DNA from 3 places in the Gluconobacter sp. OJA genome. Region 2 is predicted to be linked to each of the others. Evidence: riboswitches for the same ligand, from Rfam matches in the RefSeq annotation. Region 2 holds a riboswitch; each other region holds the start of a gene.
What was found. A riboswitch is a leader RNA that binds a small molecule or an ion and turns the genes downstream of it on or off. The one in region 2 is predicted to bind cobalamin.
Positions count from the first base shown of each region.

Region 1: linked by a shared signal. The riboswitch ahead of ABDK75_RS08205 (TonB-dependent siderophore receptor) and the one ahead of metE (5-methyltetrahydropteroyltriglutamate--homocysteine S-methyltransferase) in region 2 are both predicted to bind cobalamin.
Region 3: linked by a shared signal. The riboswitch ahead of ABDK75_RS08325 (DUF1636 domain-containing protein) and the one ahead of metE (5-methyltetrahydropteroyltriglutamate--homocysteine S-methyltransferase) in region 2 are both predicted to bind cobalamin.

Region 1 is NZ_JBDIWI010000001.1:1,786,369-1,790,990, forward strand. It holds gene ABDK75_RS08205 (TonB-dependent siderophore receptor) at 1-1,776, opposite strand, end outside; cobalamin riboswitch at 1,867-2,069, opposite strand; gene ABDK75_RS08210 (fumarylacetoacetate hydrolase family protein) at 2,223-3,068, shown strand; gene ABDK75_RS08215 (TonB-dependent siderophore receptor) at 3,369-4,622, shown strand, end outside.
Region 2 is NZ_JBDIWI010000002.1:360,412-365,033, forward strand. It holds gene ABDK75_RS12120 (HAD family hydrolase) at 1-409, opposite strand, end outside; gene metF (methylenetetrahydrofolate reductase [NAD(P)H]) at 456-1,322, opposite strand; gene ABDK75_RS12130 (metalloregulator ArsR/SmtB family transcription factor) at 1,352-2,278, opposite strand; cobalamin riboswitch at 2,346-2,550, shown strand; gene metE (5-methyltetrahydropteroyltriglutamate--homocysteine S-methyltransferase) at 2,666-4,622, shown strand, end outside.
Region 3 is NZ_JBDIWI010000001.1:1,813,906-1,818,527, reverse strand. It holds gene cobT (nicotinate-nucleotide--dimethylbenzimidazole phosphoribosyltransferase) at 1-1,030, opposite strand, end outside; gene cobU (bifunctional adenosylcobinamide kinase/adenosylcobinamide-phosphate guanylyltransferase) at 1,061-1,621, shown strand; cobalamin riboswitch at 1,659-1,897, shown strand; gene ABDK75_RS08325 (DUF1636 domain-containing protein) at 2,018-2,431, shown strand; gene cobW (cobalamin biosynthesis protein CobW) at 2,428-3,480, shown strand; gene cobN (cobaltochelatase subunit CobN) at 3,485-4,622, shown strand, end outside.

The sequences.
Region 1 (4,622 bases), on a different contig from region 2:
CTTCTGAACGCCCGCCGTTGCCACGCTGTCCACACCGGTAGCAACGAGAACTCGGGTACGGCGGATATCGTACAGAGACAGCGTAGAGGACAGGCGCCCTTTCCAGAAAGAACCCTTGGCGCCGATTTCTCCCTGCCTGGACTGACTCAGGCGTGAAAACTGGCCTTTATTAACCAGGAAGATATTGGAGCCCGGCGGATCTTCAGCCGTTGTGTACACGCCGTAAAGGCTGATGTTATCTGTCAGATCATAAACAGGGCCAATCCTGAAGTTGGCAGGATTGTAGTTCCCCTTAAAGCTGGTCGCAGGATTGAACGCACCGGACTGGCTATAATTCTGGCGGTCCAGTTTCAGCCAGTCATAGCGAAATCCACCCACTACACGCAGATTGTCCCTCACGGTCAGGACGTCTTCCATGAAGATACCTGCGTCCACCATGGTTGTGGGAGATTTCGTATACGGATATTCTCCCGCAAAACTCTCGACGGCCGTACTCTCAGGACTACTTAGAGAAACACTGTCCGCATATGTCGCATCCGGAAAACCACGGTTTCGGATGAGCCGCACATAATACGCGTCTCCACCGACGACCAGACGGTTCTTCATTCCGAAAACGTGGAAATCAAACTGGCCATCCAGCGTGTCACCAACCTGATGCTGGTTCATATAAACATAGAACCGATCCCGGCCGACCCGACCGGGTGCAATGGCATTTCCCGCTGCGTCCGTCTGCCCGGCTGAACCGATATAGCTGTAGGATTCAGCGTTATTCCAGTTGCGCTTGGCATAAAGGACATAGGTTTTATTGTGGAACGTCATGTTCTCCGTTGGCTGCCACGTCAGATGGAGCGTCGGAGTCAAATTAACCGAGCCAGCTTTTGCATCCTTGGCATTGTAATACCGCCAGAGCGATGACCGGCTTACGCCTAATCCCTTGGAAGACGACAGCAGGCCGCCTACGCCATCATGGACCTGAGCCAGCGGGATCAAAGGGGTTCCATAGTACGTCGATAAGCGATCTGTCAGATAGTCGACGCCAAAGCGAGCTGTAAACTTCTTCGAAGGGTGCCAGAGCAACGTTGTCGTGAAATCGTTGCTGTGTGGGTCTGCGCCAGCAACGTATCCATCAGACGAGGTACGACTGAAATCACTTCGAATGGCCAAAGTGTCAGTAATGGGAACCGAACCGCCCACGCCAGCATTCCACGTATTGAAACTGCCATAAGATACCAGCGCATTAGCATGCGGCCCATCAAACGCAGGGTCACGCGTTCGCATGTCCACAGTGCCGCCAACAGCGCCCTGCCCGTACAGAACAGACGACGGCCCCTTGAGAATCTGAACGCTCTCAAGATTAAAGCTGTTGAGCGGACGGTTCACCATCGTGGTCGGGCCATAATAAATTCCGTCCCTCAGGATCAAAACCTGATTTCCGCTGAAGCCACGCATCATCATCTGCGCCGGACTTCCTGGCGATCCACCGGAAGAAACACCCGGTGCACTGTCTGCGGCGTCTTCAGCGTGCGCATAACCTCGCTGTTCCATCACGCTGCGCTGAATCACATTGATCGTCGCAGGATTATGTTGAACCGTCAGCCCAAGCCTGCCCCCGATAACAGCACTATCCTTCAGCGGCTGCGCCCGACCGTGCGCCGTAATGTGTTCTTCTTTCGCTTTGGCTGCCGCCTTCCTGACGTCTTCTGTCTGGGCGAACGCAGGCTGAAAAACGGTCAATGCCGCGACGGGCAACACACCGACAAAACTGATTTTCCTCATGGATAACGCAAACTTCACTCAACAATGCGTCACTACGATGAGCAGGATAAACATCCTGCTGCGTCCGGTGCACCCCGCCCTTTCGCTTCGTCCATGACCATTTTCGATGGCAGGTCTCCTGGCTTGCGGATCATCGGCAGATCGCGAGCCTTCCCAAGGCTGACGCCCCAGTGGCCGGGTTCATAGAACCCATCGTGATCAGCCTCACCGCTCACAGTTGCGGGGGCAGCCGCAGCATTTCACTGCGTTCCCTTTTCATCCCCTTCCGGGGAACCATCATTGAGCAGGGGCATAACCGAAACTCCCATATAGTCAAACACGTATGTTATAACATATCAATAACTGAAGTTATCAATTTGAACAATGGAGGCCCCTCGATCCTTGGAAGAGAAAACAAAACATGCCTAATCTCATGCTTCCCCACTCTGGACGGAAAGTGTCGCAGGATGAAGCTCTGTCGTTTTGGTCCTTTGGATCAGGAAACACCCGGACTCATTGATGACACTGGCATGCTGCGAAGCCTCAAAGGGATTCTGCCTGATATTACGGCTGCCGACCTGTCTCCAGAGCAGCTTGACGCCTTACGAGCCATTAATCCGAACACTCTCCCTGTCGTTTCAGAAGCACCACGCTACGGTATTCCGTTCTCAGGTGCCGGAAAGTATATCTGCATTGGCCTGAACTATCGGGATCATGCCGAGGAAGCAGGCCTCCCCCTCCCCTCAGAGCCAATCGTCTTCATGAAAGCCATCTCTGCCCTGACGGGTCCGAGCGATGGTATTCTGGTCCCCCAACATGCCACCAAATTGGACTGGGAAGTCGAACTCGCAGTCATTATTGGCACAAAAGCGTCTTACGTCTCCCCGGAGAAGGCTTTGGAGCATGTTGCGGGATATTGTGTCGCCAATGATGTCTCTGAACGCTCATTTCAGATGCAGACAAGCCAGTGGGACAAAGGCAAAGGCTGCGATTCATTCGGGCCTTTGGGACCATGGCTTGTGACGACCGACGAAATCGCCGATCCGCAAGCACTCTCCATGCGGTTAGATGTCAACGGACGCCGGCGACAGACGGGACATACCTCCGGCATGATCTTTGACGTCCGCAGAATCATTTCACATGTCAGCAACTACATGACCCTGATGCCGGGCGATATTATTGCTACAGGCACACCTGCCGGCGTCGGAATGGGCATCAAGCCTCACCCAGTCTATCTCGAACCAGGGGATGTCGTAGAGCTGGAAATCGAAGGGCTTGGCATTCAAAGGCAGACCGTGAAGGCCAATTCTTAGCTGAATCGACAGGAAAACGTCTCTTACGGAGCGATTCTTGAAAAACAGTCGGTTTCATAATTATTTTTTTGTACGAATGACTTGCCCGCTCAACATCGCAGGAATGCTGCCTACAATGTAACAACTGCGAAGGTGCGTGAATTAAAGATTGAAGTTTCTGAGAATGAATATCATTTGTAACTTTAGAAATACGGGAAAGTCAGCTGAAATTCTCGTGAAAATTCATTTTCCAGGAGGCAGTTAGCCCTTTCCATGAGACTTCCAGCGTCGAACGTTCCTCAACGTACACATCTAGGCCCAATGCTTTTTACAGCACTTTTGCTGTCAGGTACGTGGAATGGCGCCTTTGCCGCGACCACTGATGACGTATCTCCAGAAGCTCGTAAGAAATCAGCTTCAACGACCGGTCTTAAAGAGGAACGTTCCGCTTCATCAAAATCGCAGAGCACGCAACAGAAACACGCGTCACAAGAAGATGAGACCCCAGGCAGCATTGAGCAGCTTCTGGTGCAAGGTCATCGCCGCAATGCCTCTACGGATGGTACCGGCACTTACACGGTTTCTGCGGTCTCTACGACGAAAATGCTCCTCAAACCGTTGGACGTTCCACAATCCATTTCGGTTCTCAGCAGCCAGCAGATGAAGGACCAGAACCTCAATACGGTTGATGCTGCGCTCAAACAGGTCGCGGGCGTGAACGTCAATATGTATGGCGACGGAACGGGCGGATACACTGCCCGCGGCTTCTCGTTACAGGCCCAGTATGACGGTGTTCCGTCCATGAGTGGGCTGACTTTAAGCCAACAGTATGATCTGGCCATCTACGATCGTATTGAAGTCCTGCGTGGACCAGACGGCATGCTTCAGGGCTCCAGCACACCCGGCGGGAGTGTCAATTTCGTCCATAAGCGCCCGACCGATGACTTTCAGGGCAATGCGTCGTTCTCGGCTGGCTCATGGAACAATTACCATGCCACCCTTGATGTCGGCGGCCCTCTCGCGCACTCGAAAATTGTCTCAGCACGACTTGTCGTCGCAGGCACCGACCGCAACCAGTTCTACAACAATGCCTATGATCGTCGCTGGACGATTTATGGCGTCACAGATGTGCACTTAACGCGGCATGACACCCTGACAGTCTCCGTGACGTCTCAAAGTAACGATACAACCCGTTATATGGGGCTTCCCCGTGCCAGTAATGGCGCGGATCTGAATCTGCCGACGAGCACGTTGGTGGGGGCCAACTGGGGCAAATCCGAAGTCCCGATGACTGAAGTTGAAGCACAACTGGAGCATCTTTTCTCTCATGGCTGGCGCGGGCGCCTCAACTACCGTCACCGAACCGCAGCCACCACACTCCAATACGCTTATCTCAACGCGTATAACGCGTCCGCAAAGACTGGCAATTTCGTCGCAGCCAATACACGGTATGACGAGACGAATGATGGCCTGGACGCCTACGTCACCGGGCCGCTTCACCTCTTCGGGCAGAAACATGTTCTGATGATGGGAGCGAACTATGATCGCTATCTCTATGAAGGCGGCGGTGCCAGT
Region 2 (4,622 bases):
CAATCACATTGCTGATCCACCCACCAAGCCCGAAGCGCTTGATACTGGCATGAACAGTCGGAGCATGCTTGTTGCTGAGAATTACCAGCGTTGCCCCGTCAGCCTTAAGGTCGTCGAGCACTGACTTCACCCCGTCAAACAGAACGGTCTCTTCCTGATCGGCTTTAGGGTAATACGCCCGATAGTGACGAACAAAAGCCTGCGCATCATCTCCGTCACTGTCGGGAACGATCGCCTGAAACAGCGTCTGAAGCGTCCCACCCTTTGACAGCTGATGCTTCAGGGCGTCTGATGAAGGGCCCTTGTAGCCGCTGGCTTCAAAGGCTTCCTTCAGGCTGCGAAGAATGGCCGGCTGCGTTTCCGCCAGAGTACCATCGTAGTCGAGAAGAACGATCGGGAATCTTGTCATTCTCTTTTGTCACCCCGTTTACGCAGGAAATCCAGCCCTCTCCGCTTCAGATCGGACGTCGCCCAAGAAGGCGGCAAAGGGCTGATGCTGTATCTGCATGATTCAACGTATAGAAATGGAATTGCTCCACCCCTTCAGCTTTCAGTGTCTGACACAGCCGGTCTGCAATCGTAGCCGCGACAAACGCCCGCGTCTGGGGCGTTTCATCCAATCCATCGAACAGGTCGCGCATCCACTTCGGCACGTTTGCACCACACATATCGGCAAACTTCCAGGCCTGCGCAGCACTTCCAACCGGAAGAATACCCGGCACGATCGGCCGCTCGATTCCAATGGCCGCAGCACGGTCCCGGAAGCGTAGAAATGTGTCTGCTTCGAAGAAGAACTGCGTCAAAGCCCGGTCCGCGCCAGCATCAATCTTAGCCCGCAGATGCTCCAGATCCGACTGAGGACTGAGCGCGGCAGGATGCGTTTCCGGATACGCCGCAACGGAGATTTCGAACGGCGCAATCTCCTTCAATCCGCGCACCAGATCCACAGCCCCCGCGTAGCCTTCCGGGTGAGGCTCATAGACGCCCCCGGCTGACGGTGGCGGATCACCACGCAGGGCCACAATGTGCTTCACACCCGCGTCCCAGTACGCCTGCGCCACGGCATTGACGTCTTCTTTGGAGGCTCCCACGCAGGTCAGATGCCCAGCCATTGGCGCGCCAGTTTCCCGAACCATGCCTTTCAGGGTGGCCAGGGTGCGGTCCCGTGTTGACCCACCTGCCCCATACGTCACGGACATAAACTGCGGACCCAAAGCAGCTAGCGTTTTTGCGTTTTCCAGCAGTGTGGCGGCTGCCTTTTCCGACTTTGCAGGGAAAAATTCGAACGAAATTGCGGGCAGAGGCCCTGTCTGTGCGGGCATCACGCCAGCTCCTTATTCAATAATTCAGCTTAGTTGGGGCGTTGGCCGAGCCAGAGTTTCACGGTCAGCTCGCCTTCAAGAGCTACTGGCTCGGCGGGAACCAGACCGGCAGCGCGAAACCACGTCGCCATCTGCGCATCGGTAAATCCAAGCCGAACATGCGCATCCCGTGTGCGAAGTTCTTCCCGGCTATGGGAGGCAAAATCGATAATCAGTAAGCGACCGTTGGCATCCAGAATACGCGCGGCTTCCGCAATTACAGCAGCCGGATGCTGTGCATAATGCAGAACCTGATGCATGACTGCGACATCGGCTGAATGCTCCGGCAACGGAAGGGCCTGAAAGTCCCCCTGCCGCAGATCAGCCTGCTCCAGACCAGCTTCCGCAAGCTTGGTCCGCGCCAATCGCAGCATGGCAGGACTGCGATCAAACCCGATGACTGTTTGAGCGCCGGCCCCCAGCAGCTCCATCATGCGACCTGTTCCCGTGCCTATATCCACGAGCCGGCCGATCGGAGATGCTGAAAGCGTCTTTACGATCGCTGCTTCGACCTCCTGTTCGGACACATGCAAGGAACGCAATGCGTCCCATTCTGCCGCGTGGGTTTCAAACCAGTCTTCCGCCGCGAGCGCACGAACATCCCGAATGGCCTGCAAGCGAATACGATCCGCACGGATTTCCGCCGGTTCCCGCGCAGTCCATCGATCCAGCGCCATAAAGACAGGCTCCAGACGTTCCGGAATACCCAAAGTCAGAAAGACCCAACTTCCTTCCTTGCGGCGCTCAATTAATGCCGCATCTGCCAGGATCTTCACATGCCGTGACACGCGAGGCTGACTTTGCCCGAGCACCTGCGCCACCTCGCCGATGGACAGTTCCATCTCGCGCAGAAGGGCCAGAATCCGTAGACGCGTCATGTCTGCCAGTGCCTGGAAAATAATGAGGGCCTGTTCCATACGAATTTACATATAAGGAGTTCTTTATATGAGCAAGAGCTATTGACTCTTTTTCAGAACATGCGGCAGTCATAAGGCTTGTCATGGTTCCATGTCGGATGTTCACGCATCCGGCGTGGCTAAGAGGGAAGCCGGTGCAAATCCGGCGCTGCCCCCGCAACTGTCAGCGGCGAGTGCCGATTCCACAGAGGCCACTGGGCGAAAGTCCGGGAAGGCGGAATCAGCGCGGAGACCCGTAAGCCAGGAGACCTGCCACGGCACATAACATCCTCCGGCGGGGCGTTCCGGACGGGTCACGCATGTCTCCACGCCGCACATTTCCTGTTCGGGGCGTGAATGATCCTGCATGCCCTGCGAGCGCACTGCCACGAACCTGTCGAGGCTTTCATGACCGTCCGCGTCGCAACTTTGGGCTTTCCGCGTATCGGCACCCGCCGTGAACTGAAAACCGCTCTTGAACAGTACTGGGCGGGGAATTCTTCCGCCGATGATCTGCTTTCCACAGCCGCGTCCCTTCGGGCGTCAGCCTGGCAGCGCCAGAAAGACCTCGGCGCAGAGATCATCCCTTCCAACGATTTTTCGCTTTACGATCATGTGCTGGATACATCCGCAATGGTCGGTGCTGTTCCCGCCATTTACGGCAACGTGCAGGGCAAGGTGGACTTGGGAACCTACTTCGCCATGGCGCGCGGCTCCCAGACGACATCCGAAGAGTGTGGCTGCGGTCATGCTCATGACACCCCTGCCGCCGAAATGACCAAGTGGTTTGACACGAACTACCATTACCTTGTTCCGCAATTCGCAGCAGACCAGACGTTCCGCCTCGCCTCCACAAAAGCGGTGGACGAATATCGGGAAGCCAAGGCGCTTGGGATTGAGACACGCCCTGTTCTGCTCGGCCCTGTCAGTTTCCTGCTTCTGGGAAAATGTGACGGCCCGGCGTTTGATCGCCTTGATCTGCTCCCTGCCTTGCTGCCCGTTTATGAACGGGTTCTAAACGCCCTCCGAGCAGAAGGCGCAGATTGGGTTCAGATTGACGAGCCCTGCCTTGTTCTGGATCTGCCGGGAAATGCTGCCGCAGTTTTTAAGACGACCTACAACACTCTGACAGCCGCTGTTCCAGACCTCAAACTGATGCTCGCCACATACTTCGGCGCGCTCGGAGACAATCAGGGCATCGCCCTCAGCCTGCCAGTTCACGGGCTGCATGTGGACCTTGTCCGCGCTCCCGAACAACTTGCATCTATTCTGGAGAAAGCACGGCCAGACCTGCTGCTGTCTCTCGGCGTAGTGGATGGGCGGAATATCTGGAAGGCCGATCTGAACGCGCTTCTGGACCATCTTGAACCGCTGGCGCGCCAGCGTGACCTGATCCTTGCTCCGTCCTGCTCTCTCCTCCACACACCCATTGACCTGGAACGGGAGACAGATCTGGACGCGGATGTAAAATCCTGGCTCGCATTCGCCGTTCAAAAAATCGAGGAGTTGCACACACTGGCGCGCGCCCTGAATGAAGGCCGGGGCGTTGTGCAAACCATTTTAGCCGAAAATGCTGCGGCTCTTCAGGCGCGTCACTCTTCCACGAAAATCAACAATCCTGCCGTTCAGACACGCTCTGCGGATCGCAATCCAGCTCTCGCCCAGCGCCATTCACCCTTCCCCGCGCGCCGTCCGTTGCAACAGGCCAGCCTCAGGCTGCCTCTATATCCAACCACAACCATCGGTTCTTTCCCCCAGACAACTGAAGTCCGCAAAGCCCGTGCGGATCATACACGAGGAGAGCTCTCTTCCGAGGCTTACGAAGCCTTCCTGCGGGAAGAAACCGCCCGGACCATCTGCTGGCAGGAAGAGATTGATCTTGATGTGCTGGTGCATGGCGAGTTTGAGCGCAATGACATGGTGCAGTATTTCGGGGAGCAGCTTTCCGGCTTTGCGTTCACGAAGCACGCCTGGGTTCAGTCCTACGGGTCCCGCTATGTCCGGCCGCCCATCATTTTCGGGGATGTGTCACGCCCAAAAGCCATGACGGTTGAATGGTGGGAATACGCCCAATCCATCACCAAACGCCCGATGAAAGGTATGCTGACGGGGCCTGTCACGATCCTGAACTGGTCTTTCGTGCGAGACGATCAACCGCGTGCGGAAACATGCCGACAGATCGCTTTCGCGATCCGGGATGAAGTGTGCGATCTGGAAAAAGCCGGGTGCGGCATCATCCAGATTGATGAAGCCGCCTTGCGTGAAGGCCTGCCGCTCCGTCGCGCAGACTGGCAATCCTATCTGGACTGGGCCGTGGAGAGCTTCCGCATTTCAGCCTCGGGTGTGCAGGACGCCACACAGATCC
Region 3 (4,622 bases), on a different contig from region 2:
CGGCAGCCTCTGCGAACGTCGCCATACCGTTGTGGCAGGCTAATGCCGCTCTGAGGATGGGAATGGCAACGGCCGACCCAGATGCCTCTCCGAGGCGCAAGCCCAGGTCCAGTATTGGTTTCAGCCTGAGGGCATCTGCCAGCCTGTGGTGACCAGCCTCAGCGGAACAATGCGAGAGCTTTGTGTGGTCGAGTGCTGAGGCAGTCAGTTTGATCAATGGCAGCACGGCTGCGGTACAGACGAAGCCGTCAAGCAGAACCGGGATACGATGGTGTCTGGCGGCCAGAACACTTCCCAGTATGGCGGCCAGTTCGTAACCACCCAGACAACGTGCGGCATCCAAGGGGTCGTTAAGTGACGCCGCGTGCAGACACAGGGCCTCATCAATAACAGAAGCCTTGAGGTTAACGCCCGCCTGATCGAGACCCGTTCCACGTCCTGCCCAGTCCGCGCCTGTACCCCCCAGAAGTGCTGCGCAAAGTGCGGCGGAGGGGGTTGTGTTGCCAATACCCATTTCGCCTGGGCAAAACAGATCCAGAGCGGGGGATACGGCGGTGTATCCGACCGAGACCGCATCAAGGAATTCGTCTTCGCCCATAGCTGGGGTCGCGGTAAAATCTGCCGTGGCCATTAGATTTCGGACGGGCACAACAGCAAGGTCAGCACCTGCATTTCGGGCAAGCTGATTGATTGCTGCGCCGCCACGCTGGAAATTCGACACCATCTGGGCCGTAACATCCGAAGGCCACGGAGATACCCCCCGGCGGACCACACCATGATTCCCTGCGAAAATCGTTATCTGAACGTGCTCTAGCGTTGGTTTCTGATGGCCCTGCCATTCACCGAGCCAAATGGACAGCTCTTCCAACCGCCCGAGGCTGCCGGGAGGTTTGGTCAGAGTTGCATCTCGCTCCCCTATCAGGGCGGCGACTTTTTGGTCGGGGTCTGGAAGTGACAGGCAGGCATTGCGAAGTTCTGCCATGCTGGCGAAAGGAGGCTGACAGAACGAGGGCATGATGTGCGGTGGCATGACAGGTCTTTTGTGCTGTTATCAGGGACCATGCAAGAAGAAGGCGCAGGAGACATTGTGGCACAGACCATCACGCAAACAGGACTACCGGATGTGTCACTGGTCCTCGGGGGCGCCAGGTCAGGAAAAAGCAGGATCGCTGAGGCAATCATCACTGGTCTTCCGGCCCCTTGGGTTTATCTCGCGACCGGTCGGGCTTTTGATGAAGAAATGCAGGCCAGGATAGATTTGCACCGTACCACCCGTGGGAACAAAGGCTGGCGTACAGTTGAAGAGCCGTTTGATATCGCTGGTGTTTTACAGGTCGAGCAGGGTGCGCCGGTTCTGGTTGATTGCCTCACTTTATGGCTGACAAATCTCATTCTGGAAGACCGTAATATACACGCCGCGACGAAAGATCTTCTCGAGGCGTTGCAAACACGGAAAGGCCGGACCGTTCTTGTGGGCAACGAGGTAGGGCTCGGAATTGTCCCGGACAATGCCCTGGCTCGTCGTTTCCGCGATGAAGCGGGTCTTCTTCATCAGAAGATCGCCGCAGTCGCCGGAGAAGTGCTGTTTGTGGCGGCGGGTTTGTCTTTGAAAATGAAATAAGCCCATTTCCCGGGCTTTGACACGCTTTCATCCCAGAGATAGGAGAGTGTTTGATGGTTCCTCTGAGAAGAGGATGAAAAGGGAAGCTGGTGCGGCCTTAGAAGTAGGTCAAACCCGGCACTGCCCCCGCAACTGTGGACGGTTTTCTGTCCTGCCAGTCTTTCTTTCAGGAAAGGCAGCCACTGGATTTCGATCTGGGAAGGCCCGGTGGGAGAGGAGGTGCCAATGGCGCCTCAGCCGTGAGTCAGGAGACCTGCCATCTGAGCCAAGTGTCATGATCCGGCGGGGTGCCCGGACTGTGAGGGCGCGCCATCATGTGCGTGTCACTTTCGCGATTGCGAAGGCCTTTCATCGCGCCTTTTGTTATGCTGTTGTGGCTGCAAGAGAGACGAAACCATGGCAGATCCACTGCCTTATCCTGAAACGGGCCAATCATCCGTTTCGCCAGTTTTCCACGTCTGTGTGACGTGTCGTCGCGGTCTACCGGTTGGGAATGATCCTGTTCAGGGGCGACAGCTCTACGATGCCTTGCTTGGCCAGGCTGCTGAAGGTGATTTCAGCGTCCAGCCCGTTGAATGTATGGCAGCCTGTAGCCGAGGCTGTATTGCCACGCTTTCCATGCCGGAAAAATGGACTTTTGTTCTAGGTGAACTTGGTCCGGAAAAGCTGTCTGACCTGCTAGCTTACCTTCAGCTTTACCGAGCATCGAAAACCGGAACAGTGATGCCGTCAAAGCGACCTGCATCGCTTTCTGATATGGTTATCGCCCGTCTTCCATCTTCATTGTCTTCTTCACAGGAACTTTCATGATGTCCCAGACTGTTTCAGGCTCCGGTCGCAAGATTCCGGTTACGATCATCACGGGTTTTCTGGGGGCAGGGAAAACAACCCTTCTGCGAAATCTTCTCGCACAGGCTGATGGGCGCCGTATTGCAATCGTCGTGAACGAGTTCGGTTCACTTGGGATCGACGGTGAAATCCTGCGGTCCTGCGGGATCGAAGGATGCGCTGACGAGGATATCGTCGAACTCACCAACGGATGCCTCTGCTGCACGGTTGCAGACGATTTCATTCCGACCATGGAGGCTCTGATCGATCGTCCTGATCCGCCAGAGCACATCGTGATCGAGACATCTGGCCTTGCGCTGCCCAAGCCCCTTCTCAAGGCATTCAGTTGGCCCGGGATCCGTACCCGCATGACTGTTGATGGTGTGATTACGCTGGTGGATGCACCCGCTGTCGCCGCTGGTCGCTTTGCGGACGATCCGGAAGCTGTTGCCGCACAGCAGGCGGCTGACCCTTCGCTGGATCATGATAACCCGTTGGCTGAAGTCTATGAAGATCAGTTGAATGCGGCGGATCTTATTGTTCTGAACAAGACTGATCTTCTGGACGAAGCCGGGATTGATGCGGTTGAAAAGGGCATTACCGAGGCCGTGCCGCGGAAAGTTATTACGCTGCGGGCAGTACAGGGACGACTGGACCCCGCTGTTCTGCTGGGAATTGGTGCCGGTGCCGAAGACGATCTTCAGGCTCGTCCGTCCAATCATGATGGCGCAGATGACCACGAACATGATGACTTCGAGAGTTTCGTCGTGGTCCTTCCGGAGCAGAAAAGTGCTGAAGCGTTACTCAAACGCCTGAGCGAGGTTGCGGGGCAATTCGATATCCTCCGCATGAAAGGCTTTGCAGCCGTGCAGGGTAAGAAAATGCGATTGGCCGTGCAGGGTGTCGGGACCCGTTTCCGCCATGAATTTGATGTACCTCTTGCAGATACAGGCCGGGACGGGCGCCTTGTGGTAATTGGCCAGACAGGCTTGGATCGCGCAGCCATCGAAGCCGCATTGCTGGCGGACTGACCTGATGCATCTGCTTGTCCGGGAACGACACGGAATAGACGATCAGGACGTGGCCGAGGATCTCGGTCATGCTCCTGCTGACGTCGTGTTTCTGTCCTTCTCGGATAGCGATCTTCTGGCGCTTGAGCGGGCGTACTCCAATCTGAACGAGCAGACCCCGAACGGCGCAGGCTTTTCACTGCGGTTGGTCAATCTTGCTCGCCTCAGACACCCCATGTCGGTCGATTTATACGTTGAGCAGACCATAGCATCGTCCCGATGCGTCATCGCCCGGCTTCTGGGTGGCGTGGATTACTGGCGCTATGGGGCGGAAGAACTCCGGAATTTTTGTAGCAGTAACACTATCCCACTGGCTCTGTTGCCCGGAGATGCCCGTCAGGATGCACGGCTTGAAGAGTGGTCCAGCATCGAAGTAGCAAACCATTCCAGACTCACGGGGTTTCTGAGGGAAGGTGGTCCTGAGAATGCACGTCGCGCCCTTTTGCTCATGGCTCATCTTGCCGGGCATGGAGAAGACGTCTCAGGGCAACCCGCGGCGCTTCCCGCAGCTGGAATTTATCGCCAGACGACTGCGGATTTTCCTCTAAGAGCCACAATCGTTTTCTACCGCGCTCACCTTCTGGCTGCCGATACAGCAGCGATTGATGGTCTTGCCGATGAACTGGAAAAGTGCGGGGTCGCGACAGATGTTCTATATGTCGCATCGCTGAAGAACCCGGATGTTGCCGAGTGGATTCAAAGCCGCCTGATTGAAACTCAGCCAGACATTATTCTGAACGCGACCTTCTTTTCTGCACGCGGAAAAGAGGGGCCATCTCCTCTTGATATTGCTGCTGTTCCCGTTCTTCAGATTTTGCAGCCTGGTGTGACGGCCTCGGCCTGGGCTGAAAGCGGGCGCGGCCTATCGCAGTCCGACCTCGCGATGCAGGTCGTTTTGCCAGAACTTGATGGGCGAATTTCTTCGTCTCCGATCTCCTTCAAATCCGAAACAGTTCCGGGGGATGCGGCAAGGCATATGCCCTTTCAACCGGGTATTGCCGCTGCTGCACAGCAGGCTCTTGCATGGGCGAGGCTTAAAAAAACGCCTACGCGCGCGAAGCGTCTTGCGATTGTCCTTTCTGATTATCCCGGTGCGGATGGAC